4 regions of the Kingella potus genome follow, and region 3 is predicted to be linked to each of the others. Evidence: predicted binding sites of a transcription regulator. Region 3 holds the regulator's gene; each other region holds the start of a gene.
The links. Region 3 encodes sigma-54, which starts transcription at its own class of promoters, with help from an activator protein. Its sites were predicted from a motif close to CTGGCACGCTTCATGCTT; they were not measured.
Positions count from the first base shown of each region.

Region 1: the regulator sigma-54 is predicted to act here: its motif matches at 4,338-4,355, upstream of DYE40_RS03735 (pilin).
Region 2: the regulator sigma-54 is predicted to act here: its motif matches at 655-672, upstream of DYE40_RS03765 (pilin).
Region 4: the regulator sigma-54 is predicted to act here: its motif matches at 1,582-1,599, upstream of DYE40_RS03750 (pilin).

Region 1 covers NZ_UGJJ01000001.1:834,117-839,944, forward strand. Annotated here, with positions in the region: gene asd (archaetidylserine decarboxylase) at 1-670, opposite strand, end outside; gene ubiM (5-demethoxyubiquinol-8 5-hydroxylase UbiM) at 891-2,075, shown strand; gene DYE40_RS03725 (alpha/beta hydrolase) at 2,491-3,414, shown strand; gene mscL (large conductance mechanosensitive channel protein MscL) at 3,616-4,056, shown strand; gene DYE40_RS03735 (pilin) at 4,530-5,078, shown strand; gene DYE40_RS03740 (pilin) at 5,161-5,715, shown strand; gene tfpZ (TfpX/TfpZ family type IV pilin accessory protein) at 5,767-5,828, shown strand, end outside.
Region 2 covers NZ_UGJJ01000001.1:842,760-854,657, forward strand. Annotated here, with positions in the region: gene tfpZ (TfpX/TfpZ family type IV pilin accessory protein) at 1-389, shown strand, start outside; gene DYE40_RS03765 (pilin) at 847-1,395, shown strand; gene DYE40_RS03770 (pilin) at 1,478-2,032, shown strand; gene tfpZ (TfpX/TfpZ family type IV pilin accessory protein) at 2,084-2,869, shown strand; gene apbC (iron-sulfur cluster carrier protein ApbC) at 2,937-4,016, opposite strand; gene DYE40_RS03785 (M16 family metallopeptidase) at 4,117-5,412, opposite strand; gene DYE40_RS03790 (M16 family metallopeptidase) at 5,409-6,794, opposite strand; gene ftsY (signal recognition particle-docking protein FtsY) at 7,023-8,492, shown strand; gene DYE40_RS03800 (hypothetical protein) at 8,829-9,113, opposite strand; gene DYE40_RS03805 (inositol monophosphatase family protein) at 9,400-10,188, opposite strand; gene DYE40_RS03810 (16S rRNA (uracil(1498)-N(3))-methyltransferase) at 10,286-11,005, shown strand; gene prmA (50S ribosomal protein L11 methyltransferase) at 11,130-11,898, shown strand, end outside.
Region 3 covers NZ_UGJJ01000001.1:1,083,212-1,095,109, reverse strand. Annotated here, with positions in the region: gene DYE40_RS04990 (SPFH domain-containing protein) at 1-451, shown strand, start outside; gene DYE40_RS04985 (hypothetical protein) at 794-1,462, shown strand; gene hpf (ribosome hibernation-promoting factor, HPF/YfiA family) at 1,649-2,005, opposite strand; gene rpoN (RNA polymerase factor sigma-54) at 2,063-3,415, opposite strand; gene lptB (LPS export ABC transporter ATP-binding protein) at 3,442-4,176, opposite strand; gene purD (phosphoribosylamine--glycine ligase) at 4,315-5,583, shown strand; gene obgE (GTPase ObgE) at 5,712-6,860, shown strand; gene cysS (cysteine--tRNA ligase) at 7,210-8,631, shown strand; gene DYE40_RS04950 (SH3 domain-containing protein) at 8,889-9,536, opposite strand; gene DYE40_RS04945 (hypothetical protein) at 9,622-10,251, opposite strand; gene DYE40_RS04940 (helix-turn-helix domain-containing protein) at 10,406-10,675, shown strand; gene DYE40_RS12910 (hypothetical protein) at 10,672-10,815, shown strand; gene DYE40_RS04935 (vWA domain-containing protein) at 11,220-11,898, shown strand, end outside.
Region 4 covers NZ_UGJJ01000001.1:840,051-842,532, reverse strand. Annotated here, with positions in the region: gene tfpZ (TfpX/TfpZ family type IV pilin accessory protein) at 1-170, opposite strand, end outside; gene DYE40_RS03755 (pilin) at 222-776, opposite strand; gene DYE40_RS03750 (pilin) at 859-1,407, opposite strand; gene tfpZ (TfpX/TfpZ family type IV pilin accessory protein) at 1,865-2,482, opposite strand, start outside.

The DNA of each region.
Region 1 (5,828 bases), 250 kb from region 3:
ATACGGTGCTGATGCTGGCGGTTACGGTGGCGCCGACGAGTATCTGCACCATGCTGCCGAAGCCGGTGTCGAACACGCAGATGAGGCGTTCGTTGCGGGCGAAGAGGTTGGGGATGTGCTGCGCGAGAAAGGGATTGACGGAATAAAGCTCGCCCGGAACGTAGATCATGCGGCGCAGGGTGGCGGCGCAGGGCATATGGACGCGGTGGTAGTCGCGCGGGGAAAGGTAAGTCGTGAGGAAGAGGCCGTCTGAAAATTCGGCGGCGAGGGCGGCATCGCCGGCGAGGAGCTCGAGGGCGGAGAAGCTGTGTCCTTTGGCCTGGATGAGGCGGCCGGCCTCTATCGCTCCGGCTTCGCTGACGCAGCCGTCGGCGGGCAGGCAGAGGGCGGCGGGGTTTGCATCAATCGGGCGGGCATCCGCTTTGAGCGGGCGGATGAAAAATTCGTTGAAGCTGGCATAGTCGCCGGCGCGGCTTTTTTCGGCTTCGGACATATCGACTTTGTAGCGGGCGGCGAAGGCTTTGACGGCAAGGGTGGTCAGCACGCCCCAGCGGCGTTCGGCCAGCCAGCCGGCGGCGCGGGTAACGGCAAGCTGGGGCAGGAGGTAGTGGAGGGCGGTTTTGGCGCGTTGCGGGTAGCTCGGCTTGGGATAGGGGCGCAGTTCGGACATCGGTTTTCCTGATGGTGTGTGTGAAAGCGGCGAGTATAGCAAATCGCGGAAAAAGCCGTCCGCACGCACGGGCGCGGCGCGGTTTGATTTGCATTAAATCTGTGCCATACCGCGCCACACGGCGGCGTTTTTTTGCTATCCTTGCCGCGTTTTGTGTCAGGCACAGCGGCATTTGCGCCTTTCACGTTTTGCCCAGCCCTTATGAAAAAGGAGAACCGAAATGAGCAAGCACTCGGACATCGTCGTCGTCGGCGCAGGCCCGGCCGGACTGAGCTTCGCCCGCACGCTGGACGGCAGCGGCCTTTCCGTTACCATCGTGGAAAAAGCCCCTTTGGAAAGCATCGCAAACCCCGCCTACGACGGGCGCGAAATCGCGCTGACGCATTTGTCGAAGGAAATCATGGAGCGGCTGGGCATTTGGCAGCGCGTGCCGGAAGACGAAATCTACCGTCTCAAAGATGCGAAAGTGTGGAACGGCTCTTCGTCCTACCAGCTCTATTTCCCGCAGCCGACCAAGGCGCGCGGCGGCGAAACCGACCGGCTGGGCAACCTGATTTCCAACCACAACATCCGCCGTGCCGCCTATGAAGCGGTGAAAGGTCAGGAAAACGTAAACATCCTTTCCGGCGTGGGCGTGAAAGAAGCCCGCACCACCGACACCCAGGCCTACCTCACTTTGGACAACGGCGAAGAGCTGACCGCCCGCCTCCTGGTTGCCGCCGACAGCCGCTTTTCGCAAACCCGCCGCCAGATTGGCATTTCCGCCGATATGCACGACTTCGGGCGCACCGTCATCGTCTGCCGTTTCAAACACGAAATCTCCAACCAACACACCGCCGTCGAATTTTTCCAATACGGCCGCACCCTCGCCCTGCTGCCGTTGGAAGAGCACCTGACCAACTGCGTCATCACCATCGACAGCGACAAAGCCGGCAGCCTGCTCGCACTCAGCCCCGAAGAATTTGCCGCCGACCTTGAAAAACAGCTCGGCTTCAGGCTGGGCAAAATGGAACAGGCCGGCACCCTGCACACCTACCCGCTGGTGGGCGTACACGCCGGCCGCTTCTACGCCCCACGCGCCGCCCTGATCGGCGATGCCGCCGTCGGTATGCACCCCGTAACCGCCCACGGCTTCAACCTCGGCCTCGAAAGCGCGGACATTCTCGGCAAACTCGTCGTGCAGGCCGCGCAAAACGGCCGCGACATCGGCGCGTCCTCCCTGCTCGAACGCTACAATGCCAAACACCAGATCAATACCCGCCCGCTTTACCACGGCACCAACGCCATGGTGAAGCTCTTTACCAACGAAGCCGCCCCCGCCAAGCTCCTGCGCAGCCTCGTCCTGCGCGTCAGCAACAACCTGCCGCCGGTGAAAAAACTGATTACCCGCCAGCTCACAGGCTGAACACCGCCGCCACGGCACGGCAGAGGCCGTCTGAAAACCGTTTTGCAGGTTTTCAGACGGCCTTCCGTTTTTATACCGTTCCCGCCGCTGCCCGTCGGGCAGGGTGTGCCGCCCAAGCGGCGTATGCAATCTCCTCTACCAAAGTAGGGTGTGCCGCACAGCGACGCACGCGTTTTTTGCTTCGTAGCGGATTTGCCTTTCCGAAGGGACAGACAGCGCAATATATAAGGCCGTCTGAAAACACAGTGTCGGCGAAACAAAACGGCATAACAGATTTTCAGACGGCCTCCTGCAATACGGCCGCCGCCTTCCCCGCAACGCCTCTGCGCAGCCAAAGAGACGGACGGCAGCAGCTTCCCGCCGCCGCCGTTTTCCGTTACAGTCCGCCGTTTCCGCAACCCAAGCCCGTCCGCCCATGAAACGCCTGCTCCCCGCACTCGCCCTGCTGCCCGCGCTGGCCGCCGCCGCAACGCCCGTCAATCCCGAAGTCTACCGCCGCGCCGACACCTCCGTACTCACAGCCGCCCACACCGGCTACACCTTCCGCACCCTCGACATGGCCGACGCGGCCGGGCAGCCCTACCGCATCTTCGTCGGCATCCCATCCGCCCCGCCGCCCGCCGCAGGCTATCCCGCCCTCTACGCCCTCGACGGCAATGCCGTACTCGAATACCTGGACGCAGACACATTGCGCAGTTTGCCAAACCCGCCGCTGCTGGTGTTGGCGGGCTATCCCACCGCGCTGCGTTTCGACACCGCCCGCCGCGCCTACGACTACACCCCGCCCGACGAAAACGGACAAAGCATGGCCGACCCGCTCTCAGAAGGCCGCCGCAACGGCGGCGCACCCGCGCTGCTCGACTTCATCGAACACAGCCTGCGCCCGCAAATCGCCGCCATCGCCAAAACCGACCCGCAGCGGCAAACCCTGTGGGGACACTCCTACGGCGGCCTGTTCGTCTTCTACACCCTGTTTGAAAAACCGCACACCTTCACACATTACGCCGCCGCCGACCCCGCCCTCTGGTGGCACAGCGGCCAAATGCTGCACCGCGCCGAACGCGCCCTGCGGCAGGACGGAGTCTTAACCGATCGCAGCGTGCGCATCGACAAGAGCGGCGCACAGGAACAAAAACAGCCGGCCGATGCGCAGCAGGCCGCCATGCTCGCCCGCCGTGCCGCCGCCCTGCGCGCCGTACCGCCCGATGCCGCCGCACAACTCGCCGCAAAGCTGCGTCCGCATACGCGCGACACCGCCTACCATGCCTATCCCGAAGCCACCCACGGCCGCCTGTTCGGCCTGTCCTTCAAACAAACTTTGGCCGACACGGCGCGTTGAAATGCCGCACGGCCAAATGAATAAAGAGGCCGTCTGAAAGCCAAAAAAGGTTTTCAGACGGCCTCTTCGATTGCCATACACCGCACCCAGCCGCCGCATGACACGAAAAACAACCGCAAATCCTGCCGTCATCCTGCGGCCGCACACTTTCGCTAAACTGCCGCGCCTTTATTCCGCAACAAACCGAAAAGGAAAGACAAAATGTCAATCAAACAAGAATTTAGAGACTTCATCATGCGCGGCAACGTCGTCGATCTGGCGGTGGGTATGGTAGTGGGCACGGCCTTCTCCGGCATCGTCAAATCGCTGGTGGACGATGTCATCATGCCCCCCATCGGCCTGCTGATCGGCGGCGTGGACTTCTCCAACCTATTCATCACCCTGAAAGACGGAGCCTCCGTTCCCGACGGCGGCTATGCCTCCCTGGCCGCCGCCAAAGCTGCCGGTGCGGTTACCCTCAATATCGGCCTGTTCATCAACAGCATCATCAGCTTCCTCATCATCGCCTCGGCCATTTTCGCCGTGGTCAAAGCCCTCAACACCCTGAAAAGCAAAGTCGAAAGCCATGCCGACGACGCACTCGCCGAGCCTTCCGAAGAAGTGCTGCTGCTGCGCGACATCCGCGACGCGCTGAAAAAATAAACGCTGTCCTACTAAATCTTCCTGCAGGCCGTCTGAAAGCGCATATTCAGACGGTCTTTGTTTTAAAGCGGCATCCGGATTGGGGCACTTGGAATCTTTACGGCTGACAAAAGCCGTCATGCTGACGCAATGCGGCCTTATGCCGTTGCGCTAAAAAGTCAGAACTGACGCGAAAATGCAGTTTATACCTATACTGCCAGCGGAAGGTATGCTTAGTGCGTTAAAATTAAAAAATCATATAAAACATAAAGATAAATAAGGAAAGCAGTCAAAATTGTCCGCTGGCACGGGCATTGCTTGAAACATTTCATCCGCAACGGGCAGCGTAAAAAGCAAAGCCCGCAGGAAACAAAGTTTTAAAAGATGTGCCAAACACATTATGGCTGATTGATTCAAGGCTGTGCCGCATGGGGCGGTAAGGTCTGATTTTAAAAAAACGGCAATTTCGCCGAATACTAACTTGGAGTTAAAACATGAAAGCAATGCAAAAAGGTTTCACCCTGATCGAGTTGATGATCGTTGTCGCCATTATCGGCATCTTGGCCGCTATCGCCCTGCCGGCCTACCAAGACTACACAGTACGCAGCCGCATTACCGAGGGTTTGAACTTGGCTGAGTCTGCTAAAACCATGCTCGCTACCGATGCTACTTCCAGCAATGACTTGGACATCGCTATAGCCGCTTGGAATCGTCAGGTTAACAACAAAGGTGCTACTTCCAAATATGTAACCAGCGTTTTGATGGAAGCTGCTTCCGGCGACGAAAAACGCGGCGAGCTGACTGTTACATTCGACGGTGCTGCCGTTGGTGTGAAATCGGATCAAAATACTTTGGTTTTGACTCCTTGGATCAATGACGGTACTAACAAAATCCGTTTGGCTAAGGCGTTGGTTGACGGCGTTGCCGGTAACCTCGACTGGTCCTGCCAATCCGCTACTACTGCTACCGCTGTGAAACAAATCGGTACTGCTGGTACTGTTGGCACCGTGCTGGAAAAATACGCTCCTTCGCAATGCCGCTAACCGCTGTTTAGCAGTATAAAATGCCCAACACCCGCCCAAGCGGGTGTTGGGCATTTCTAAGATTTAGGAAGGGAATATAAAATTGAAAAACAATCTTGTTTTTTTAAAGCAGGCCGGTTTTACGCTGATCGAACTCATGATTGTGGTGGCCGTCATCGGCATTCTTGCCGCCATTTCGCTGCCGCTGTATCAGGATTTTATTGTTCGGACGAAAGTAGCCGAAGGTCTGCTGCTGGCATCGGATCTGAAAGTCGATATTGCGGCCTACGGACGCACCAATCCGACGGAGTTGGACAGTATCATCCGAAGCTGGAACAGTCGGTCGAACAATACGGGAGCGTCCAGCAAATACGTTTCCTCTGTGTTGGCGCATCCGCAAACCGGTGTCATCACGATCAGCTACAATACCCAGGAAGTAGGCGTGGCAGCGGGTGCGAATACTTTGGTTCTGACCCCGCTGGTAAGGAATGATGCGGGCGGCTATCAAACCATGGTTGCCGCTTTTGCCTCTGGCAATACCAATGCCATTGATTGGGCGTGCGCTTCCGATACGCGCATGACGGCGACCGCGCAGGGATTTACCAATGTCCAAAACGGAACACTGCCCTCACGCTATGCTCCCGCTTCCTGCCGCTGATTCGGGCAGATGTCCCGTTCTTTCCCCCAAGCCGATTAACCGGACAACAGTATGTCTGATTCCGTCAAACAATCCCGTTGGCGTTACGCCGCCAAGCTGGCTTTAATCCATTT
Region 2 (11,898 bases), 240 kb from region 3:
GCGAAGCCTTGCCCGAATTCCGTTCCCTGCCGTGGTGGGGAGTGAAACGCATCGGATTGCGCGATGCTAAGGACGGCAACGAAAAACTGTCCAGCCTGCAAATGTCGCTGCAAGGAGTGGAACCCAGTGCGCGTCCGGATTGGTGGACGGAAGAAACCGATGCCTACCGTGAGCGCATCCGTAGCAAAATGAAGCCGCTCTCGAACTTGGAAAAAATGTATCCCGATAATGCGGATTTGTCTGCTGCTGTGGAAAAAAGCGGTTTGCCGCCGCAGGATTTGTACTATCTGCCGTTTACCTCGCAAAAAAACAAATCTTGGACGGTTCTGATGGATAAAAACACCGGTTTCAAAGCATTTGTGCATTTGGATGCTTTTGGAACAGAATAAAATCATAGTACAAGAGGCCGTCTGAAAACCTGCTTTGCGGGTGTTCAGACGGCCTCTTAATGATTGGGGCACTTGGAATCTTTACGGCTGACAAAAGCCGTCATGCTGACGCAATGCGGCCTTATGCCGTTGCGCTAAAAAGTCAGAACTGACGCGAAAATGCAGTTTATACCTATACTGCCAGCGGAAGGTATGCTTAGTGCGTTAAAATTAAAAAATCATATAAAACATAAAGATAAATAAGGAAAGCAGTCAAAATTGTCCGCTGGCACGGGCATTGCTTGAAACATTTCATCCGCAACGGGCAGCGTAAAAAGCAAAGCCCGCAGGAAACAAAGTTTTAAAAGATGTGCCAAACACATTATGGCTGATTGATTCAAGGCTGTGCCGCATGGGGCGGTAAGGTCTGATTTTAAAAAAACGGCAATTTCGCCGAATACTAACTTGGAGTTAAAACATGAAAGCAATGCAAAAAGGTTTCACCCTGATCGAGTTGATGATCGTTGTCGCCATTATCGGCATCTTGGCCGCTATCGCCCTGCCGGCCTACCAAGACTACACAGTACGCAGCCGCATTACCGAGGGTTTGAACTTGGCTGAGTCTGCTAAAACCATGCTCGCTACCGATGCTACTTCCAGCAATGACTTGGACATCGCTATAGCCGCTTGGAATCGTCAGGTTAACAACAAAGGTGCTACTTCCAAATATGTAACCAGCGTTTTGATGGAAGCTGCTTCCGGCGACGAAAAACGCGGCGAGCTGACTGTTACATTCGACGGTGCTGCCGTTGGTGTGAAATCGGATCAAAATACTTTGGTTTTGACTCCTTGGATCAATGACGGTACTAACAAAATCCGTTTGGCTAAGGCGTTGGTTGACGGCGTTGCCGGTAACCTCGACTGGTCCTGCCAATCCGCTACTACTGCTACCGCTGTGAAACAAATCGGTACTGCTGGTACTGTTGGCACCGTGCTGGAAAAATACGCTCCTTCGCAATGCCGCTAACCGCTGTTTAGCAGTATAAAATGCCCAACACCCGCCCAAGCGGGTGTTGGGCATTTCTAAGATTTAGGAAGGGAATATAAAATTGAAAAACAATCTTGTTTTTTTAAAGCAGGCCGGTTTTACGCTGATCGAACTCATGATTGTGGTGGCCGTCATCGGCATTCTTGCCGCCATTTCGCTGCCGCTGTATCAGGATTTTATTGTTCGGACGAAAGTAGCCGAAGGTCTGCTGCTGGCATCGGATCTGAAAGTCGATATTGCGGCCTACGGACGCACCAATCCGACGGAGTTGGACAGTATCATCCGAAGCTGGAACAGTCGGTCGAACAATACGGGAGCGTCCAGCAAATACGTTTCCTCTGTGTTGGCGCATCCGCAAACCGGTGTCATCACGATCAGCTACAATACCCAGGAAGTAGGCGTGGCAGCGGGTGCGAATACTTTGGTTCTGACCCCGCTGGTAAGGAATGATGCGGGCGGCTATCAAACCATGGTTGCCGCTTTTGCCTCTGGCAATACCAATGCCATTGATTGGGCGTGCGCTTCCGATACGCGCATGACGGCGACCGCGCAGGGATTTACCAATGTCCAAAACGGAACACTGCCCTCACGCTATGCTCCCGCTTCCTGCCGCTGATTCGGGCAGATGTCCCGTTCTTTCCCCCAAGCCGATTAACCGGACAACAGTATGTCTGATTCCGTCAAACAATCCCGTTGGCGTTACGCCGCCAAGCTGGCTTTAATCCATTTGTCCATCAATGTTGCTGTGGCATTGGTAGTTGCCGTTTTGATATTCGGCGTATGGTATCCGCAGCCGTATCCCGAACTGATGGGGGGATTGAAGCTGCTCGGGCTGATTGTGGCGGTGGATATGGTGTGCGGCCCGGTGCTTACTTCTGTTTTGGCCAATCCCGCGAAGCCGAAACGCGAAATGGCAACCGATTTGTCGCTGGTGGCCGTTATCCAGCTTGCTGCCCTGATATACGGCCTGCACGCTGTTGCGCAGGCGCGCCCCGTGTTTTTGGCTTTCGAGGCCGACCGGTTTACCGTGGTGAGTGCGGCGGAAATCGATCAGGACAAACTAGGCGAAGCCTTGCCCGAATTCCGTTCCCTGCCGTGGTGGGGAGTGAAACGCATCGGATTGCGCGATGCTAAGGACGGCAACGAAAAACTGTCCAGCCTGCAAATGTCGCTGCAAGGAGTGGAACCCAGTGCGCGTCCGGATTGGTGGACGGAAGAAACCGATGCCTACCGTGAGCGCATCCGTAGCAAAATGAAGCCGCTCTCGAACTTGGAAAAAATGTATCCCGATAATGCGGATTTGTCTGCTGCTGTGGAAAAAAGCGGTTTGCCGCCGCAGGATTTGTACTATCTGCCGTTTACCTCGCAAAAAAACAAATCTTGGACGGTTCTGATGGATAAAAACACCGGTTTCAAAGCATTTGTGCATTTGGATGCTTTTGGAACAAAATAAGACAAGTCATATAAAAGAAAGGCTGTATGAACTCCTGTGAAACGGGAGTTCATACAGCCTTTTGCCTTTATTCGATAACAATTTTCGGAAATGCTCTGCTGTAATCGCGGCCTTTGTCGGCGATGGCTAGTGCGATTTGGAAGGCGGCTTCGGTGTAGACGGCGGCGATGGCGGGGTGGTTTTGCAAAAGCTGTCCGGCCGCGCCACTGTCCATGGCTGCGCGCACGGGTAGGGAAAGGGGAAGCTGCCCGAGCAGGGGGACGTTCAGGCGGGCTGCCAGATTTTTGCCGCCTTCGGTGCCGAACACGGCTTCGGCGTGTCCGCAGTTGGTGCAGACGTGTACCGACATATTTTCCAATACGCCGAGTATCGGAATATTGACTTTGTCGAACATATCCACCGCTTTGCGTGCGTCGATCAGGGCGATGTCTTGCGGGGTGGTAACGACTACCGCGCCAGTTACGGGGATTTTCTGCGACAGGGTAAGCTGGATGTCGCCGGTGCCGGGCGGCAGGTCGATGAAGAGATAGTCCACGTTGTCCCATTCGCTTTGGAACATGAGCTGCTGCAAGGCCTGACTGGCCATGGGGCCGCGCCATACGACGGCTTGGTCGGCATCGACGAGAAAACCGATGGACATGACTTGGATGCCGCTGTCGGATTCGACGGGGATGAGTTTTTTGTTTTTTTGGTCGGGCTTGCGGTCTTGCACGCCGAGCATGGTGGGCTGGCTGGGGCCGTAGAGGTCGGCATCGAGTACGCCGACGCGCGCGCCCATCATCGCCATTGCGGTGGCGAGGTTGGCGGTAGTGGTGGATTTGCCCACGCCGCCTTTGCCCGAGGCAACGGCGATGATGTTTTTTACGCCTTTGATGGTGGCAACGCCGGGGCGGACTTTGTGGGTAAGGATGTCGGCGGACAGGTGCAGGTGCAGGGTTTCGGCGCAGCCTGCGGCGGACAAGGCCGTTTGTACGGCGGCGGCAAGGGCTTCTTTGATGTGGCCGTAGGGGAAGCCGAAGGTGAGATCGATGTGCAGGCCGTCTTTTTCCTGCCAAACTCGCTTCACGGCTTTTTCGCCGCCGAGGGTGCGTTCCGTGCCGGGTATGGCAACGGCGGCAAGGGCGCGGGCGTATGTTTCGGTGTCCATTTTTTGTCCTTTCTTTTGGTGTGCGGGGATTTCGGTATTCAGGCCGTCTGAAAACTGTAAAACGGTTTTCAGACGGCCTTTTGTATGTCGGAGCTTGTTTTTATTGTGCGCCGACGGTTACGGCGTTGGCTTTTGCGGGATCCAGCCTGCGCTGCCAGGCTGCCCTGACTTGCGCGGCGGTTACGGCTTCGATTTGCTGTGTGTAGCGGTCGTAGTAGTTGAGCGGCAGGTTGTTCACGCCGATGTTGGCGGCGAGGGCGACGGTTTTGGCGTTGGTGTCGTGGCTCATGGGGAAGCTGCCGGTGATGTTGTCTTTGGCTTGGCGCAGTTCGGCTTCGGTGGGGCCGGTTGCGACGAAGTCGGCGATGACTTGGCGTGCGGCGGCGAGGGCTTCTGCCGCGCTGCTTTTTTTGGTGGTGAAAGACACGGCAAACGGGCCTTTGCGGGCAAGCGGGGTGTAGCCGGAGGATACGCCGTAAACCAGGCCTTTTTCGTCGCGCAGGGTTTTCATCAGGCGGCTGTCGAAACCGCCGCCGCCGAGGATGTAGTTGCCCACGGCAAGGGCGTGGCGGTCGGGGCTTTGGCGTTCGGCGAAAGGCAGGCCGATGGCGACGGCGGCCTGTTCTTTGCCGGAAAAGGGCAGGTTTGCGCTGCGGCCTGCGGCGGCGGGCGCAGGCGGGATGTCCCGCACGGCGGCGGTGTCGGGCAGGCCGTCGAGTAGGGCGGCGGCGGCGGTGTCGGCCTGTTTGCGGGTAAGGTCGCCGACGATGGCGATGTAGGCGTTGTTTTTGGCGTACAGGCTGCGGTGGTGGCGTTTGAGGGTGTCGGCGGAAACGGCAAGGATGTCGGTTTCTTCAAGGCGCGCGTTGTTGGCATAGGGGTGGCTGCCGTAGTTGAGTTTTGCCAGTTCGCGGGCGGCGGCGAAGGCGGGGTTGCTGAGGTTTTGCCGCAGGGCGGTGGCGGCTTGTTTTTTCTCTCGTTCGAGAACGGCGGAATCGAAGACGGGATGGGCGATGATTTGGTTGGCGAGTTTGAGGCCGTCTGAAAGGGTTTGCGGCCTGCTGAGAGAGGCGAAGGAAACGGCGGCGTTTTCGACACCCGCGCTTGATCCTATGCTTACGCCGAGGCGGTTGGCTTCATCGCGGAGCTGCTCTTCGCTGTATTTGCTGCTGCCGGAATCGAGCATGGCGGCGGTGAAGGAGGCCGCGCCTTTTTCGCTTTCGCCGGCCTGCCCCGCGCCTTTGAAGGTGATGCCGATATTGACGATGGGCAGCCCGTGGCGTTCGACGAGGACGACGGTTGCACCGTCTTTGGTCTGCCAGCGTTGGAATTCGGGGGCGGCATGGATGGGGGCGGCGGCGAGGAAAACGGGGAGGATAAGGAGGATTTTGTTCATTTTTCTGCCTTGTTGCGGATGATGCGGGCGGAGGGGGTTTTCAGACGGCCTGTACGCTGCCGCGCCGCGTTCTGCTGCTGCGGCAGCACTGTGATTTCGGCGGCGGGGCTTTGGAGCAGGAGACGGGCGGCGGCCTGCACCTGCGCAGGCGTTACCGCGAGCAGGCGGCGCAGCACTTCGTCTTCGGTCTGCCAGCCGAAGCCGTTGTGTTCGAGTGTGCCCAGCATGTCGGCGCGGCTGCGTACGGAGTCTTTGGCGAAGATTTTTTCGGCTTCAAGGGGATGGCGGATGAGTTCGAGTTCCTGCGGCGTTACGCCGTGTTCGGCGATGTCGCGGATTTCGCCGGTGAGGCGGGCTTTGAGCGCGGCGGGCGTTACGCCGCCGTTGGGCATGGCGGTAACGGCGAAGAGGGCATTTTTACGGCCGTAGTTGTTGTAGCCTGCGGACACGGCCAGTGCCACTGCGTCGCCGCGTTGCAGTTTTTTGTCGTAGCGTGCCGAATCGGTGCCGGCCAGCACCAGCGAGAGCATTTCCAGCGCGTAGGGCATTTCGTCGGTAATTTTTTGCGCACGCGGCATGCGCCAGCCGATGCCGACAATGGGTTGGGCGGTGGCGGCGCGGATTTCGGCGGTAAACAGAGGTTCGGCGAAGGCGGGGTTTTCGGCTTCATCGTTGCGCGGCGGCAGCTCGCGGGCGGGAATGCCGCCGAAAAGTTTTTCCACCGTTTTAACCGTGTCTTGCGCGTTTACGCCGCCGACGATGACCAGCGTGGCGTTGTTCGGTGCATACCATTGGCGGTACCACGCGCGCAGATCGTCGGCTTTGAGCGTGTGCAGGTCGTCCATATAGCCGATAACCGGAGCGCGGTTGAAAGGCTTGTGCCACATATTGATATTGAGCGTTTCCCACATTTTGCCGGCGGGGCTGTCTTCGGTGCGCAAACGCCGCTCTTCGCGGATCACATCCATTTCGTTGGCGAAATCACGGTCGCTGAAATTGAGGCCGGTCATGCGGTCGGCCTCCATTTTCAGCACTTCTTCCAGATTTTTTGCCGCAATATCGGTGGTGTACACCGTTTCCGTGCGGTTGGTGTAGGCATTGTCGCTGCCGCCCAGCGCGGCAATGCGGCGGCTGAACGCCCCCGCAGGCACGGCTTTCGTGCCTTTGAACATCATATGTTCGAGCGCGTGGCTCAGCCCTGTTTTGCCCGTGTGTTCGTCCACGCTGCCCACCTTGTACCACAGCCGCACCGCCGCCACCGGCGCACGCTTGTCTTCCGACACCAGCACCTTCATCCCGTTGTCCAGCTTCAAGTGCAGCGTCTGCGCTTCGAGCGCGGGTGCGGCGGACAGCAGGAAAATCCACAAATAACGCTTTACCACGCAGCATCCTTTCCAAAAATGCGAAAAGCCGCCATCTTAGCGGCACAAATGCCGTCTGAAAAGCAAAAAAGGCCGCCCGACGCATCCCGCTTGCGTTACAATCCGCCGCCTGACAAGCCGCGCGGCAAAAGGAACACATCCTTGTTGCGCCTGCTCAAACGCCGCCGCACCAATCAAAGCGGTATCCGGGCAAACCGGTACAAACCGCCCCCGAAGGAACATACAGCAATGGCACTATTCGACTTCCTCTTCAAACGCAAAACCGACACTCCCGCCCCTCCCGTTTCAGAAGACAGCCCGCCAACGCAGAGGCCGTCTGAAAACGACATCCCCGCACCGCCCGCAGCCGAAGCCGCAGAAGCCGTAGAAGCCGTAGAAGCTGCAGAAGCCGCCGACGAACGCGAGCAATTCCTGCGCGACATCCGCAGCAGCAGCAACAGCAGCCAGCGCAGCAGCCTGCTGCGTTCCGATGCGGGAAACAGTACGCAAGACGCAGCGGAACACGAAAACGCAACACAGGAAAACACAGCATCCGACCCCGTTTCAGATGGCCTCGAAGCAACAAACAGGCCGTCTGAAAACCCAAACCCGTCCGCCCGGTCGGCGCAAGAAACAGCGGCAGACGCAACGGCTGACGAGCCGACCGCCGCGCATACGGATACCTGCGCAACGGTACACAGGCCGTCTGAAAACCGCCCCGCAGCCGACGCGGCAACGGCAGAAACGGCAACAGGCGCAAACCCGCCCGCCGTCCGCGCAGAAGAGCCGCCCGCAGCCGAAAGCCGCAGCGGCTGGGCGGCGCGGCTCAAACAAGGCCTCGGCAAATCGCGCGACAAAATGGCCAAATCCCTCGCCGGCGTGTTCGGCGGCGGCAAAATCGACGAAGACCTCTACGAAGAACTCGAAACCGTTCTGCTCACCAGCGACATGGGCATCGAAGCCACAGATCAAATCATGGAAGACGTGCGCCGCCGCGTTTCCCTGAAAGGCCTGTCCGACGGCACCGAACTGCGCCGCGCCCTCAAAGAATCCCTGTACGAGATGCTCGCCCCGCTGGAAAAACCCCTCGAAATCCCCGACAACGGCCAACCCTTCGTCATCATGATGGCCGGCATCAACGGCGCGGGCAAAACCACCTCCATCGGCAAACTGGCCAAATATTTCCAACAGCAGGGCCAATCCGTCATCCTGGCCGCCGGCGACACCTTCCGCGCCGCCGCCCGCGAACAGCTCCAAGAATGGGGCGCGCGCAACGGCGTAACTGTGGTTTCCCAAGAAAAAGGGGATGCCGCCGCCGTCTGCTACGATGCCGTCGAGTCTGCCAAAGCCCGCCATACCGGCATCGTCCTCGCCGATACCGCCGGCCGCCTGCCCACCCAGCTTCATCTGATGGAAGAAATCAAAAAAGTGAAGCGCGTCCTGCAAAAAGCCATGCCCGACGCACCGCACGAAATCATCGTCGTTTTGGACGCAAACATCGGCCAAAACGCCGTGAACCAGGTCATTGCCTTCGATGACGCGCTGGGCGTAACCGGCCTCATCGTTACCAAACTCGACGGCACCGCCAAAGGCGGCGTACTCGCCGCCCTCGCCGCCGCCCGCCCGATTCCCGTGCGCTACATCGGCGTGGGCGAAGGCATAGACGATTTGCGCCCCTTCGATGCCCGCGCCTTTGTGGACGCGTTAATCGACGGCTGATTCCGATTCGCCGGCGAAGTAAAGAAAGGCCGTCTGAAAATGTTTTCAGACGGCCTTTCCGTGTTTTTTAACAACACCGCTGCTGTATTGCACGGCAACAAACAGCGGAGGTGTCTTCGCCCATTCCCACATATGCCGCTGCTGTGGGGTGTGCCGCCTCGGCGACGCACGCGTTTTCTGTTTGGTAACAAATCCACGCGGTTTTCAAAGTATCGGAACATACAATAAAAAATGCGTCCTTGCCGTACTCTCCATACTGTCTGCGGCTTTTTGTCCGATTATTAAAACGAAGGCCGTCTGAAAACGTTTTCAGACGGCCTGTTTGTTGTGAAGCGGTCAGATGCCGAACGAGGCGATGGACGATTCGATGTCCTGCATGGTGTGCTGGTCTTCGAGTGCTTCGCCGACGGTAATGCCGTAACGGGCACCGGTATCACGGCCGGTCTGCTTGGAGATTTCGGCGCGGGTAACGTATTCGAGCAGGGTTTCGCGCTCTTCTTCGTTCAGGCAGCGCAATGCGCCCGCGTGGATTTTGATGTCTTCGTAATCGTCGATGACGATGGTTTTGGGATCGAAGGCGGCATGCCATTCGTTGCGCAGCATGTTCAACAGTTTTTTCATATTTGGCCCCGTTAGGTGTTGTTTTGTTGTATGGCCGCATTATAGTACAACTCCGGATAAATGGTATATTTTTTTGACGTACGGTGTATGAATTTGTGTAAATGTGGATTTTACAGGCAAAAAAAATGCCGTCCGACAAGCGGACGGCCAAACACATTATGGGAAAACGTCATAGAAAAAACCGCACGGGCAAGGGATTAGACCCGAGCGGCACGGCGGATTATACGGGCGGACGGCTTGCTGTGCAATTTTTTTCTTTCGGTTTGGACGGGCGCGGGTGGCGGATTTACTGGTTGGCGCGTATCCATGCGAGCCAGGGGGCGAAGAGTTCGGGATTGAGGGCGGCGATGGCGGAGCGTTGGAAGACGTGTCCGCCGCTCCAAAAGTCGTCGCCTTCGAGGGTGGCGATGCAGCCGCCGGCTTCGGCCAGGATGAGTGCGCCGGCGGCGTAGTCCCACAGCTTCTGACCGCCGTGGACGTATACGTCCATGCGTCCGGCGGCAAGGTAGCACCAGTCGAGGGTGCTGCTGCCCATGCTGCGGATGCTGCCGACGGGGGACAGGGTGTTCATGCGGCCGGCCAGCGTGCCCGAGCGCAGGTATTTGATTTCCACGCCGGCGATGGCGCGGTGCAGTTTTTTGCCGCGCACGGCCAGCGGCAGGCGGCGGCCGTTGAGAAACGCGCCTTTGCCCGCTTCGGCGGCGAAGCATTCGTCGGCCACGGGGTCGTACACCACGCCGAGTACGGATTTGCCACGGCGCATGAGGGCGGCGGAGAGGGCGAAGTGGGGAAAGCCGTTGGCGAAGTTGGTGGTGCCGTCGATGGGATCGACCACCCATAGGCCGTCGTGGTTGTGCAGCCAGAGGTCGCGCTGCGTTTCGTCGTCCATTTCTTCGCCGAGCATCGGGCAGTCGGCGATTTGCGGCAGGGCGGCGGCGAAAGCGGCCTGCGCGGCGAGATCGGCTTCGGTAAGGATGCTGCCGTCGGGCTTTTCGTTTGCGCCTGCGTTGAGAAAGTACGGCATCACTTCGGTGCGGGCGATGTGTTTGACCAGTGTTTGTAACGCTTGCAGCACGGTATGGTCCTTTTATTCCGTTGCGGCCGTCTGAAAAGCATTTTCAGACGGCCTTTCTTGTATAATCGCAAACTATATTAACCGATTTTTACCGATTATGCCCCGCTTCTTCGCCGACACCGCGCTTTGCTGCGGCGCAACCGTTTCCCTGCCCGACAATGTGGTGCGCCATCTGCACGTTTTGCGCTGTCGGGCGGGCGGGGAAATCGTGCTGTTTAACGGAGACGGCTGCGAATATTCCGCCGTACTCGCGCGGTTGGACAAGCGCGCGGCGGCGGCGGAAATTCTGGCGCAGAGGCCGTCTGAAAACGAGTCCCCGCTGGCGGTTACGCTGGTGCAGGCTGTGTCTGCGGGGGAGCGGATGGATTTTACCCTGCAAAAAAGCGTCGAATTGGGCGTGTGCGAAATCATCCCCGTGGTCAGCACCCGATCGGTAGTGCGGCTTGAGGGCGAGCGGGCGCACAGGCGCGTTGCCCGCTGGCAGGACATCGTTGTGTCCGCCTGCGAGCAGAGCGGCCGCTGCATGATTCCGAAAGTGCGGCCGCTGCTGTCCTACCAAGAGGCTCTGGCGCACCTGCCCGATGCGGGCGCGAAGCTCCTGATGAGCCTCAACGGCCGCCAAAGCCTGCGCGACATTCCGCCGCCGCAAAGTGTTGTTTTGATGGCCGGCCCCGAAGGCGGCTGGACGGCGCAGGAAGAAGCCGCGGCCTTTGCCGCCGGTTTTGCCGGCTTCGCCCTCGGCCGCCGCGTTCTGCGCACCGAAACCGCCGCCCTCGCCGCCCTCGCCGCCATGCAGACCCTGTGGGGCGATTTTTAACATCTGTTCCGACCAGCCCGTTTGAGGCCGTCTGAAAATGCGGATTGCGCAGCCCAAAGCGCGGTTTCCGTGTTTTCAGACGGCCTGCAATCCCGCAAACCCGATATTTTTCAGAAAGCCCGACATGACCTACCGGCAAACCACTTTCATCGTTAACGAACGCACCGCCGAAGAATTTTCCGACGCATTGATGGCATACGGCGCGCTCTCCGCCGCCATCGAAGATGCCTACGCCGGCACGGAGGAAGAACAAGCCATCTTCGGCGAGCCGGGTATGCCCGCCGAACAGGTTTGGCAAAACAGCAAAGTGCTGGCCCTGTTTGCCGGAGATGCCGACGTAGCCGCCGCCATTGCCGCCGCCGCCGCATCTTTGGGCATTGCCGTGCCGCCCTACCGCAGCGAAGAGCTGCCCGAACAAGACTGGGTGCGCCTGACCCAGTCCCAGTTCGAACCCATCCGCATTTCCGACCGCCTGTGGATTACCCCTTCGTGGCACACCGCCCCCGACCCCGCCGCCGTCAGCCTGCAACTAGACCCCGGGCTGGCCTTCGGCACCGGCAGCCACCCCACCACCCGTTTGTGCCTGCAATGGCTGGACCGGCATCTCAAAGGCGGCGAAACCGTACTCGACTACGGCTGCGGCTCGGGCATTCTCGCCATTGCCGCCCTCAAACTCGGTGCCGCTGCCGCCGACGGCACCGACATCGACCCGCAGGCCGTGTCCGCCGCGCAAAGCAATGCCGCCACCAACGCTGTTCCCGCCCGTTTCTTTCTGCCCGACGCGCTGCCGGCAGGGCAGTACGGCATCGTTCTTGCCAATATTCTTGCCAACCCCCTGCGCCTGCTCGCCGCCCTGTTGGCCGAGCGCACGCAGCAAGGCGGCCGCATTGTCC
Region 3 (11,898 bases):
GGATGTGGAAAACGCACACAACTTTTTGCAGGTGCAAAGCGAAGGCGCGCTGCGGGTATTGGCAACCCACCACCCTTATACCAACGATGGCGCGGCAGAGAGCCTGACGGGGCATTCGGATAGAATTTTGGAACAATTCCGCCGCATGGTGCAGGAAAGGGTGGAAATCGCAGGCATCAGCATTGATGAAACACGCTTTACACATTTGGCTTACGCACCCGAAATCGCCCAAGCCATGTTGCGCCGCCAACAGGCCGAAGCGGTTATTTTGGCGCGGCAAACGCTGGTACGCGGCGCGATTGGCATGGCGGCCGGCACGGTAGAAGAGTTGGAACGGCGCGGCATTGTCAATATGACCGAACCCGAAAAAGCCAGGCTCGTTACCAGCATGATGACGGTGCTGCTCTCCGAAGAAAACGCCTCGCCTGTGTTAAACGTGAGCGGAGATTGATGTCCGCACCTTTTCAGACGGACTTAGCCCGCTGCCAAGCCCGTGCGGCGGCTCGGCTTGCAAACCCGACACCAAGCAGATGGTTTAACGGTTTTGTTGGAGCAGGCTCCAAGCTGTGCCTGCTTAAACGCCGCCATTCCCGCGCAGGCGGAAATCTTGGCGGAAACATATCGGATGGCGGGATAAAATACCGCTGCCGAAAACCAAACAAAATTCCCGCCTGCGCGGGAATGACGGAAAACAGCTAGTCAAAAAAGCGGCGGGACGCATACAAACAACGTTTCAGACGGCATCAACGCTTGCCGAAAATTCAGACGGCCTGAACAAAAAACAGCAGGGTGTGTGCCAAACGGCACGCACGCGGCGGTTAAAATTTTCAGTAAAAATGAAAAACGCGTGCGTGGCTGTGCCACACACCCTACACACAGACTGCGCTTGCTGGAGATAGTAATGTTAATTAAGTATGTATATAGAAAGATTGATCAGATATGGGGTGGTCAGGATCTTGAGGATCTGATACTTCTTTTAATTATTTCAATAATTTCAATGTTGTTATCTTTTTATGCAATGAAAACGGAAGAAGTTATTCATCCGGAGGTAATTAAGGTTGTTGGGGTAACGAAACTCGAATCTACATATACGGGATCAAAGAAATCTGGAAGGAATTTATTTATCTACGTTGATAATATAAAATCTCCGCAATTTCAATCTAGTTGTCTGGGGCTTACGCACTTTTGTGAAGCCAACCAAGTTTCTAGATTCTCAAGTAATGTTAATGTTGAGTTTATTGCGTTAATTAAAAAAGATCCGCCTGATCCGCAAAGGGGGATTATTAGTAAAATAGTAATAGGGGATAATGTTATATTTCAAAATTCATATGAAAATATCAAATCTTCTTACCAGGGAAGAAAAAACGTATACTATTTTTGTTTGCTTATTTTTGTTGTTGCTACCTTTTATTTTTTTGTTTTTCTTATTCTTATCATTAAAATTAATAACCAAGCAAGTTGAGTTACCAAACCCACGAAACAGATGATTTATCCGCCGCTATTCCCACCTGCGCGGAAATAACGGATTTCGAGCCAATTCTTCCAAGAGTTGCAAAAGTCCAAACTTGAAAATGCCAACAGGCCGTCTGAAAAACTGTTTTCAGACGGCCTGTTGGCTGTGTTTTAAGACTGCGGAAACGCGGCGGCTTTATGCTCCGGCATCTTCATCTCCGCCTTCCGCTTCCGCTTCCGCAACGGCGGGTTTGCCCGCGCCGCGCACATTGTTGCTTTTCTCTTTGTGTTTGATCAGGGCGCGGTCGAGCTTGTCCATCATCACGTCGATTGCGGCATACATATTTTCGCTTTCAACGGCTTCGACATGCACGTTTTTGCCCGACAGGTGGGCATCGGCTTCGGCCTTGTGCTCGGGTTTGTCCAGCGAAAGGGTAACGGTTACGGAAATCAGGTTGCCCGCGTGGCGGCTGATGCGCTCGAGTTTGAGGGCGACGTGTTCCCTGACGGCTTCGGTTACATCAAAATTCAAACCGGTGATTTTCAGATTCATAGTTTTACTCCTTCGGTGGGTTGGCCGTCTGAAAACCGTTTTCAGACGGCATGAAAACTATATTTTGCGCTGATGGGCCGGCGGCAGGCCGAGGGCTTCGCGGTATTTGGCGACGGTGCGGCGGGCAATGTCTATGCCTTGCAGCTTGAGCAGGGCGGCAAGGGCTTCATCGGAATGCGGGGCGGCTTTGTCTTCGTTTTCGATCAGTTGGGCCAGCACGGCTTTGACGGCGGTTTGGCTGTTGCCTTCCTGCCCTTCGCCGCTGTTGACGGCTTGGGTGAAGAAATAGCGTAGCGGAAACAGGCCGCGCGGGCAAGCGAGGTATTTGTTGCCGGCGGCGCGGGAAACGGTGCTTTCGGCCAGCCCGAGGGCGGCGGCGGCATCTTTCATCAGCATGGGGGTCAGGCCGATTTCGCCGAAATCGAAAAAGTCTTCCTGTTTGGCGACAATGTATTCGGCCAGGCGGGAAACGGTGTTTTTGCGCAGTTCGAGGCTGTCGATTTTCTGGCGGGCTTCCTGGATTTTTTCGCGCCACACCTCGTCGATGCCGTCTTCTTTGAGTGCGTCGGCCAGCTCGGAGTTGAGGACGAGGCTGGGCCAGGCGTGTTCGTTGCCGGACACTTCCCAGCCGTGTTCGCCTTCGCGTACGAATACGTCGGGCTGGACAAAGGATGTGGGTTCGGCAGAGGCGAAGCCGTAGGCGGGATAGGGATTGAGGGTGGTGATGAGGTCGAGGGCGGCTTCGATGGTGTCGGAGGGATAGTCGGGCAGCTCTTTTTTGAATTTGGCGATGTTGCGCCTGCTGCTGCGGTTGAGTTCGTCGAGAAAGCGGTTGACGATTTTGCCGGCGCAGCGGCGTTCGGCGCTTGCCGGCAGGCGTTGGAGCTGGATGAGGAGGGATTCGCGCAGGTCGGCCGCGCCTACACCCGGGGGATCGAAACTTTGCAGCTTTTCCAGCGCGTCGTGCATATCGTCTTCGTCCAGCATCCATTCGAGCGGTGTGTGGTCGATGATTTCCTCCATGCTGTCGGTCAGGTAGCCCTGGTCGTCGAGGAAATCAATCAGGATGTGGATGCGGGCGGCTTCTTCGTCGCTGAGGGGGTGTTCGCAGACTTGGTTGTGCAGATAGCGGTTGAAATCTTCTTCTTCGGCGATGGTGGCCCATACGTCTTCGGCTTCGTCGCCGCCGATTTGGTTACGCGAGGACACGGCGGCGGAAAGACGGGCGGGTTCGAGTACGCCGTCGTCGGCAGGCTCGCGCCGCTCGAGCAGCGGGTTGTCCTGCAACCAGTCGTCCACTTCGCGTTCCAGCTCGATGCCGGACATCTGCAAAACGCGCAGCGACTGCTGCAAGCCCTGGTTTAGCTGCTGCGTTTGTTTGAGTTTGAGATGGAAGGATTGTCCGCTCATAATGTGTTTTTATGTTTTGAGTGTTTTTAATAGTTGAAGTTTTCGCCGAGATAAACGGCGCGTACCTGTTCGTTTCCAACAAGCTCTTCGGGGCGGCCGGTGGCCAGCACCGCTCCGTCGCTGATGATGAATGCCCGGTCGCAGATGCGCAGGGTTTCGCGTACGTTGTGGTCGGTAATCAGCACGCCGATGCCGCGCTCTTTCAGAAAACCGATGATTTTCTGGATGTCGATCACGGCAATCGGATCCACGCCGGCAAAGGGTTCGTCCAAAAGGATGAAGCGCGGCTGCATCGCCAGCACGCGGGCGATTTCGACACGCCGCCGCTCGCCGCCGGATAGCGCGGGAGCGGGACTGCGGCGCAGGTGGCCGATATTGAGGTCGGCAAGCAGGCGTTCGAGTTCCGCGTCGATGCGGCTTTTGTCTTTCATACCGATTTCGAGGATGGCGCGGATGTTCTGTTCCACGGTCATTTTGCGGAAAATCGAGGCTTCCTGCGGCAGGTAGCCCACGCCCAGCCGCGCCCGTTCGTGTATCGGCAGGTGGCGCAGCTCCCGCCCGTCAAGGGTAATGCTGCCCGCGTCGGCGGCAATCAGGCCGACTATCATATAAAAGCTGGTGGTTTTGCCTGCACCGTTCGGGCCGAGCAGGCCGACGACTTCGCCACTTTCGATGTCGAGGGAAAAATCTTTGACGACTTGTCTTTTTTTGAAGGATTTTTGCAGGTTCCGCGCAATCAGGCGGCTGGCGTTTGCTGGCATATTCGGTACGTTTTTTATCGATATGTCTTTATTGTACTGTGTTTTCAGGCCGTCTGAAAACCTGCGGCGGCTTTTCAGACGGCCTCGCCCAAATGGGCTATAATCATCCGCTCCTCCCGTTTTCAAGGATGTTGCAACATGAAACTGCTCGTTATCGGCGGCGGCGGCCGCGAACACGCGCTGGCATGGAAGCTGGCGCAGTCTCCCGAGGTAGAAACCGTTTTCGTCGCGCCCGGCAATGCGGGAACGGCCGTCGAACCCAAGCTGCGCAACCTGCCGCTATCGGCCCACACCGGGCTGATTGCGTTCTGCCGCGCCGAGAAAATCGCCTTCACGCTGGTCGGCCCCGAAGCACCGCTGGCGGCAGGCATTGTGGACGACTTCCGCGCCGCCGGCCTGCCGATATTCGGCCCGACCCGCGCCGCCGCACAGCTCGAAAGCTCGAAAGACTTCGCCAAAGCCTTTATGAAGCGGCACGGCATCCCCACCGCAGAATACCGCACCTTTGAAAACGCAGAAGAAGCCCATGCCTATATCAAAGAAAAAGGCGTACCCATCGTGATTAAGGCCGACGGGCTGGCCGCCGGCAAAGGCGTGATTGTCGCCATGAACGAAGACGAAGCCCACGCCGCAATTGACGATATGCTCGTGGGCAACAAAATGGGCGAAGCAGGCGCACGCGTGGTGGTTGAAGACTTTCTGCAAGGCGAAGAAGCCAGCTTTATCGTGATGTCCGACGGCGAAAACGTGTTGGCAATGGCCACCAGCCAAGACCACAAACGCCTGCTCGACGGCGATGCCGGCCCCAACACCGGCGGCATGGGCGCATACAGCCCCGCACCCGTGGTAACGCCCGCCGTCCATCAGCGCGTGATGGACGAAATCATTCTGCCCACCGTGCGCGGCATGAAGGCCGACGGCATTCCGTTTACCGGCTTTCTCTACGCCGGCCTGATGATAGACGAACACGGCGCACCCTTTACCATCGAGTTCAACTGCCGCTTCGGCGATCCCGAAACCCAGCCCGTGATGAGCCGTCTCGACAGCGACTTTGCCGCACTCGTGCAGGCAGCCATCGAAGGCCGTCTGAACGAAGCCGAAGCACAGTGGAATCCGCAAACCGCTGTCGGAGTCGTTCTCGCCGCTGCGGGCTACCCCGACAGCCCGCGCAAACGCGATATTATCGAAGGCATAGACGAAGCAAACGAAACCGCCAAAGTCTTCCACGCCGGCACCGCCCTCTCCGGCAGCGGCACCGTTACCAACGGCGGGCGCGTCCTCTGCGTCGTCGGCCTCGGCGACAGCGTGGAGCAGGCGCAGCAGAATGCCTACCGCGCCGTAGAAAAAATCCGCTTTGACGGAATGCAATACCGCAAAGACATCGCCGCCAAAGCACTCAACCGCTGAATGCGCCGAGAGGCCGTCTGAAAAGCCGCAACACAGCTTTCAGACGGCCTGCCAAAGCAAAACCACCCTTTTCAGACGGCCTCCGCAACATAAAAGGCCGTCTGAAACACACATAGGCAAACCGAAACATGAAATTCATCGACGAAGCAAAAATCGAAGTGGCCGCAGGGCGCGGCGGCAACGGCGCAACCAGTTTCCGCCGCGAAAAATTCGTACCGCGCGGCGGCCCCGACGGCGGCGACGGCGGACGCGGCGGCAGCGTTTACGCCGAAGCCGACGAAAACACCAACACCCTCGTCGAATACCGCTTCGTCAAACGCTATCAGGCCAAAAACGGCGAAAAAGGCCACGGCTCCGACCGCTACGGCGCAGGTGCAGACGACATCGTGCTCAAAATGCCCGTAGGCACGCTTATCCGCGACCTCGACACCAACGACGTTGTTGCCGACCTCACCCACCACGGCCAGCGCGTCTGTCTCGCCCGAGGCGGCAAAGGCGGCTTGGGCAACATCCACTTCAAATCCTCGGTCAACCGCGCCCCCAAGCAGTCCACACCCGGCGAAGAAGGCGAAGTCCGCTCGCTGATGCTCGAACTCAAAGTCCTGGCCGATGTCGGCCTCTTGGGTATGCCCAACGCCGGCAAATCCACCCTGATTGCCGCCGTATCCGCCGCGCGTCCCAAAATCGCCGACTACCCCTTTACCACGCTGCACCCCAATCTCGGCGTAGTACGCATCGACGAAAACCACAGCTTCGTGATGGCCGACATCCCCGGCCTGATTGAAGGTGCGGCCGAAGGCGCAGGCTTGGGACACCGCTTTCTCAAACATTTGTCGCGCACCGGCCTTTTGCTGCACGTGGTCGATCTCGCCCCCTTTGACGAAGAAACCGACCCCGCCGCCGAAGCCCTCGCCATCATCCACGAATTGCGCAAATACGATGAAGAGCTGTTCGACAAACCGCGCTGGCTGGTACTCAACAAACTCGACATGTTGAGCGAAGAAGAAGCCCAAACCCGCGCCGCCGCGTTTCTCAACGCCATCGGCTGGGACTACCCCGCGCCCGACGACCGTTTCGGTTTCGACATGGCCACCCCGCGCCTCTTCAAAATCAGCGCGTTAACCCACCAGGGCACGCAAAACCTGGTACACCAAATCGGCCAGTACCTCATCGAGAAAAAACGCCTCGCCGCCGAGGCCGAAGCGGCCGAAAAAGCGCAAGCCGCCATCGCCGCCGCGCAGCCGCAAACGGATACTTCGGTGTTGAAGGCTGAGTGAATGGCAAAGGCCGTCTGAAACGGCGGCCGCATTCAGACGGCCTTTGCCGAAACCAAAGAGAAAGCCATGCTTGCACAGATGGAACTCAATCCCGGCCATTTGGCGGCTGTGTTAAGGCCAAATCGCCGAGTTTTCAAGCAGACAGAGTGCCGCAAAATATTTGGGCGGGTTTGACAGGCTGTACGGCATTGCACCGACAATCCGCATATGGGCAAACCCTGCCTGATTCAAAACATCCGCAAGCCGTTTCCGATATGCGGCAAATATCGGATTTTCGACATACAAAACGATACATTATTGGTTTTACCCGTCAAATCAACGCGACAACTACACGATTAATACAAAACCCATGCTAAACCTCTACAACACCCTTACCCGCCAAAAAGAAGCCTTTTCCCCCATCGACCCCGAAAACGTACGCATGTATGTTTGCGGCATGACGGTTTACGACTACTGTCATCTCGGACATGCCCGCGTGATGGTGGTGTTCGACATGATTGCCCGCTGGCTGCGCGAGTGCGGCTATCCGCTCACCTATGTGCGCAACATCACCGACATCGACGACAAAATCATCGCCCGCGCCGCCGAAAACGGCGAAACCATAGGCGAACTCACCACCCGCTTCATTGCCGCCATGCACGAAGATGCCGACGCACTGGGCGTGTTGCGCCCCGATTTCGAACCCAAGGCCACCGAAAACATCGCCGGGATGATTGCGATGATTGAAAGCCTGATTGCACGCGGCAAAGCCTATCCGGCCGCCAACGGCGACGTATATTACGCCGTGCGCGAATTTGCCGCCTACGGCCAGCTTTCGGGCAAATCGCCGGATGATTTGCGCGCGGGCGAGCGCGTGGAAGTGGACGGCTTCAAACGCGATCCGCTCGATTTCGTGCTGTGGAAAGCCGCCAAAGCGGGCGAACCGGCGTGGAGCAGCCCGTGGGGGCAAGGCCGCCCCGGCTGGCATATCGAATGCTCGGCGATGAGCGGAAAACTGTTCGGCGACACCTTCGACATCCACGGCGGCGGCGCGGATTTGCAGTTTCCCCACCACGAAAACGAAATCGCCCAAAGCGTCGGCGCAAGCGGACACACCTGCGGCCACGGCCACGCGGAAACCCACCACGGCAAACCGGTTGCCAGCCATGTGAAATACTGGCTGCACAACGGCTTTATCCGTGTGGACGGCGAAAAAATGTCCAAATCGCTGGGCAACTTTTTCACCATCCGCGACGTGTTGAAACAATACGATCCCGAAGTCGTGCGCTTTTTCATCCTGCGCGCCCACTACCGCAGCCCGCTGAACTATTCCGACGCGCATCTTGACGACGCAAAAGGCGCACTCACCCGCCTTTATACCGCGCTGAAAAACACGCCGCCGGCCGGGTTTACCTTAAACGAAAACGCCAACGGCTACACCCGCCGCTTCTACGCTGCGATGAACGACGACTTCGGCACGGTCGAAGCCGTGGCCGTATTGTTCGAGCTGGCAGGCGAAGTGAACAAAACCCAATCCGCCGAACTGGCCGGCTGCCTCAAAGCCCTCGGCGGCATCATCGGCCTGCTGCAACGCGAACCGACCGGATTTTTGCAGGGCGGCACGGTTTCAGACGGCCTCACCAATGAAGAAGTCGAAGCACTCATCGCCCAACGCAAGCAAGCCCGTGCGGATAAAAACTGGGCGGAGTCCGACCGCATCCGCGACCTGCTCAACGAACACAAAATCATTTTGGAAGACGGCGCAGGCGGCACAAGCTGGCGGCGCGGCTAAGCCCGTACACCGACAGAGGCCGTCTGAAAACACAGGATATGTTTTCAGACGGCCTCTTCCTTGATGTATGGAACGCGTGCGTCGCCTGATGCGACACGCCCTACGCGGGATTGTTAAGCAGGGTATGAGATGCGGCCACGCTTGCGGTTTGGGATGTTGCAGCAACAGTTTGCACAACGGCTGGAAAACGGCAGAGGCCGTCTGAAAGCCGTTTTTTACGCTTTTCAGACGGCCTCTGCCGCATACCGCGCGGGCGGTCAAAACTCGACGGGTTCCTCTTCAGGTGCCGTTTTCTCCGGCCTGCGGCTGAATCCCGCCGCGTTGGTTTTTTGCAGATAGGCGTTCATCAGATAGCCCGTCAGGCCTTCGCGGGTTTTCACTTTTACCCAGCAGCCGTAGTGCGAGCGGATTTTGTGGCAGACATCGGTTTCGGCGATAACCTGCACCTCCGTGCCGTCCTGCAATTCGGTAACCACCACCGACTGCGTCGAAGGCGAGCCGCGCAGGTTTAATGCGCCGTAGCCCGATTCGCTGATCACCACCGCCTGATAGCGCGTCAGCTTCTCGATGCTTTTTTTCTTAGCCGCCTCCTGCTTGGCTTTTTCCGCTTCCCGCTTGGCCTGCTCTTCCTTCGCCAGCTTCTCTTCTTCCTCTTCAAACGCCCGCCGCAGCTCCATATCCTCCTGTGCGCGTCGGTAGATTTCGTCCTCGCGCTGCTGCTGTTTGACGGCCTGCTCTTCCTGCTTGGCCTTTTCGGCGCGTTCGGCCTCCTGCTTCTGCTGCTGCGCCAGCTGCTCTTTCAGCGCGGCCAGCTCCTTTTTCGTTTCGTCTTCGCCTTTCTGCAAAGGGCAGCCCGCCAGCAGCAGCAAGGCGGCGGCAAGGGAAATCAATGTGTTGTTTTTCATGGTTAACTCGCTTTTTAATGTGTTTGGATTGGTAAAGAGGCCGTCTGAAAACGGATACGCAGGCTTTTCAAACGGCCCCAAAGGGCTATCTTTTGCAAACGGTACCTCTGTCGCCGTATTCCAGCTTGCACACCAGCTTCGCATCCAGCACCCTCATATCGGGCACGCTGATTTCATGCTGCCAGCGGCGGGTGGGAAAATTGTTACCCTGAAAATCATTTTCCCGCTCGGGAGCGTGTTTGTCCGCTACCACCCTGATGCGGTTGCCGCCGATAACTTGTATGGATTGGATGAAGCGGTTGTTCAATGCCTTGGGCTGGTCTGCAACAGTTTGGTACGGACTAAATCCGTTCGCCTTGGGCATTTTGTCAAACAGGTCTGTGTCGGTAACGGTAAAGCGGCCGCCCGTCTGCACCACTCTGGCCAGACCGAAATAACTCGATCCCGAACCGCCCGAACATCTGGTTTCTCCGGTATCGGGATCTTTGTCATAACTGGGGGATTCCGTATACCACAGCACCAGATACACCGGCTGCGGCGATTCTGACTGCACCATGATTTTTTCAAATCCGGCATCGCAGGCTTGCCTTTTCGCCGCTTTCACCGCCGCCATTGCCGCCTGTTTTTTCTCCCCCACCGTCGGTGCTGCCTGCGCAGCGTTTGCCGCCATGAGCGCGGCGGCCGCCAGCACGGCGGCGCATTGTTTCAGATTCATTGTCTGCCTCCGTAAATGTAAATAAAAGCAAGGTATTTGCTAAGAAAACGAAAGCGGAATACTATCTGCGGCAAATTCCGTTTTCAATTTCAAAAAACGGTTTTTCCAACCGAATTCCGAACAACAGTCCCGCGCCGTGCAACAAGGAGGAAAAATGGCCGTCAACGACAAAATCCGCGCCCTGCGCGAGCTGAACAACTGGTCGCAGGAAGAGATGGCCGAGCGGATGAACATTTCCAAAAGCAGCTATTCGCGGCTGGAACGGGACGAAAGCAAACTGGATCTGGCCAAGCTGGAAAAGCTGGCGGCCATCTTCAAAATCGACGTGGCGGAACTGGTTACACGGGAAGACCGGGGCATGGTGCTGCTAATCGGGACAAACAGCGGCAACCACACCAACTACTCGCCAATGCGGAAAGCATGACGGCGGAAATCGAGAAGCTGAAGCTCTCCCTGCAACACGCGCAGGAAATGCTGGCCGCCAAAGATCAGCTGCTGGCGCAGAAAGACAGCGAAACCGCCGCCCTCAAAGCCCTGAACGCACTCCTGCAAAAGCAGGGCTGAACAATAAAGAGGCCGTCTGAAAACCTTTTCAGACGGCCTCGGCCCTGATGTATGGAACGCGTGCGCCGCCTGAGGAGACACACCCTGCGCAGGATTTGTGTAGGGTGTGTGGCGTAAGCCACGCACGCGTTCTTTGTTTTACAGGCAACCTTTCCGACCAATCCGTGAAGCCAAAAATCCGCTTGCTTCGCTGCGCGGCACACGCTACGCAGGATTCGGCAAGACAAACGGAAAAGGCCGTCTGAAAACTTTTTCAGACGGCCTTTTCCGTTTTCCACGCCGTTTTATAGCGGAACAAGATCAAAACTGCGGCCTTACCATACTGCCCGAACCCTCTGCGGCCTTGCATCTTTTTTATTTTGTCCTACCATATCCGCTTTTCACAACCAACAAGGAATCCCGCAATGACCGTCCGCACCCTTGCCGCCAACGCCCTGGGCCTCGCCGTCCTCGCCGCCCTTGCCGCCTGCGGCACCCCCGCCCGTCCCGACAGCCGCGCCATGCACAACATCGGCACCAAAGACCTCCTCGACCTGCAATCCTCCGCCAAAATCCGCCCCGCTGCCAACCGGGCCGTTTTGTATGCCGCCGCCCCCTCCATAGCATACGCTGCCGAAGCCCGCCTCCCGAATGCCGACACCGAACGCTACCAGAAACAGCCGGAAAACCCCGTCAAAGCCGTTGCCCAAGACCCCGTCTCCACCTTCTCCATTGACGTGGACACCGGCAGCTATGCCAACGTGCGCCGCTTTTTGAACAACGGCCGCCTGCCGCCCAAAGATGCCGTGCGCATCGAAGAAATCGTCAATTACTTCCCCTATTCCTACCCCCTGCCGCAAGACGGCCGCCCCTTCGCCGTCCACACCCAAGCCGTCGATTCCCCGTGGCAGAACGGAGCCAAACTCATCAAAATCGGCATTCAGGCGCAAGATTTGGCGAAAAAAGACCTGCCCCCCGCCAACCTTGTCTTCCTCGTCGATGTTTCCGGCAGCATGAACGCGCCCGACAAACTCCCCCTCGTCAAAAAAACCCTGCGCATCCTCACCAAGCAGCTCCGAGCGCAGGACAAAGTAAGCCTCATCA
Region 4 (2,482 bases), 250 kb from region 3:
ATCAGCCCGAGCAGCTTCAATCCCCCCATCAGTTCGGGATACGGCTGCGGATACCATACGCCGAATATCAAAACGGCAACTACCAATGCCACAGCAACATTGATGGACAAATGGATTAAAGCCAGCTTGGCGGCGTAACGCCAACGGGATTGTTTGACGGAATCAGACATACTGTTGTCCGGTTAATCGGCTTGGGGGAAAGAACGGGACATCTGCCCGAATCAGCGGCAGGAAGCGGGAGCATAGCGTGAGGGCAGTGTTCCGTTTTGGACATTGGTAAATCCCTGCGCGGTCGCCGTCATGCGCGTATCGGAAGCGCACGCCCAATCAATGGCATTGGTATTGCCAGAGGCAAAAGCGGCAACCATGGTTTGATAGCCGCCCGCATCATTCCTTACCAGCGGGGTCAGAACCAAAGTATTCGCACCCGCTGCCACGCCTACTTCCTGGGTATTGTAGCTGATCGTGATGACACCGGTTTGCGGATGCGCCAACACAGAGGAAACGTATTTGCTGGACGCTCCCGTATTGTTCGACCGACTGTTCCAGCTTCGGATGATACTGTCCAACTCCGTCGGATTGGTGCGTCCGTAGGCCGCAATATCGACTTTCAGATCCGATGCCAGCAGCAGACCTTCGGCTACTTTCGTCCGAACAATAAAATCCTGATACAGCGGCAGCGAAATGGCGGCAAGAATGCCGATGACGGCCACCACAATCATGAGTTCGATCAGCGTAAAACCGGCCTGCTTTAAAAAAACAAGATTGTTTTTCAATTTTATATTCCCTTCCTAAATCTTAGAAATGCCCAACACCCGCTTGGGCGGGTGTTGGGCATTTTATACTGCTAAACAGCGGTTAGCGGCATTGCGAAGGAGCGTATTTTTCCAGCACGGTGCCAACAGTACCAGCAGTACCGATTTGTTTCACAGCGGTAGCAGTAGTAGCGGATTGGCAGGACCAGTCGAGGTTACCGGCAACGCCGTCAACCAACGCCTTAGCCAAACGGATTTTGTTAGTACCGTCATTGATCCAAGGAGTCAAAACCAAAGTATTTTGATCCGATTTCACACCAACGGCAGCACCGTCGAATGTAACAGTCAGCTCGCCGCGTTTTTCGTCGCCGGAAGCAGCTTCCATCAAAACGCTGGTTACATATTTGGAAGTAGCACCTTTGTTGTTAACCTGACGATTCCAAGCGGCTATAGCGATGTCCAAGTCATTGCTGGAAGTAGCATCGGTAGCGAGCATGGTTTTAGCAGACTCAGCCAAGTTCAAACCCTCGGTAATGCGGCTGCGTACTGTGTAGTCTTGGTAGGCCGGCAGGGCGATAGCGGCCAAGATGCCGATAATGGCGACAACGATCATCAACTCGATCAGGGTGAAACCTTTTTGCATTGCTTTCATGTTTTAACTCCAAGTTAGTATTCGGCGAAATTGCCGTTTTTTTAAAATCAGACCTTACCGCCCCATGCGGCACAGCCTTGAATCAATCAGCCATAATGTGTTTGGCACATCTTTTAAAACTTTGTTTCCTGCGGGCTTTGCTTTTTACGCTGCCCGTTGCGGATGAAATGTTTCAAGCAATGCCCGTGCCAGCGGACAATTTTGACTGCTTTCCTTATTTATCTTTATGTTTTATATGATTTTTTAATTTTAACGCACTAAGCATACCTTCCGCTGGCAGTATAGGTATAAACTGCATTTTCGCGTCAGTTCTGACTTTTTAGCGCAACGGCATAAGGCCGCATTGCGTCAGCATGACGGCTTTTGTCAGCCGTAAAGATTCCAAGTGCCCCAATCATTAAGAGGCCGTCTGAACACCCGCAAAGCAGGTTTTCAGACGGCCTCTTGTACTATGATTTTATTCTGTTCCAAAAGCATCCAAATGCACAAATGCTTTGAAACCGGTGTTTTTATCCATCAGAACCGTCCAAGATTTGTTTTTTTGCGAGGTAAACGGCAGATAGTACAAATCCTGCGGCGGCAAACCGCTTTTTTCCACAGCAGCAGACAAATCCGCATTATCGGGATACATTTTTTCCAAGTTCGAGAGCGGCTTCATTTTGCTACGGATGCGCTCACGGTAGGCATCGGTTTCTTCCGTCCACCAATCCGGACGCGCACTGGGTTCCACTCCTTGCAGCGACATTTGCAGGCTGGACAGTTTTTCGTTGCCGTCCTTAGCATCGCGCAATCCGATGCGTTTCACTCCCCACCACGGCAGGGAACGGAATTCGGGCAAGGCTTCGCCTAGTTTGTCCTGATCGATTTCCGCCGCACTCACCACGGTAAACCGGTCGGCCTCGAAAGCCAAAAACACGGGGCGCGCCTGCGCAACAGCGTGCAGGCCGTATATCAGGGCAGCAAGCTGGATAACGGCCACCAGCGACAAATCGGTTGCCATTTCGCGTTTCGGCTTCGCGGGATTGGCCAAAACAGAAGTAAGCACCGGGCCGCACACCATATCCACCGCCACAAT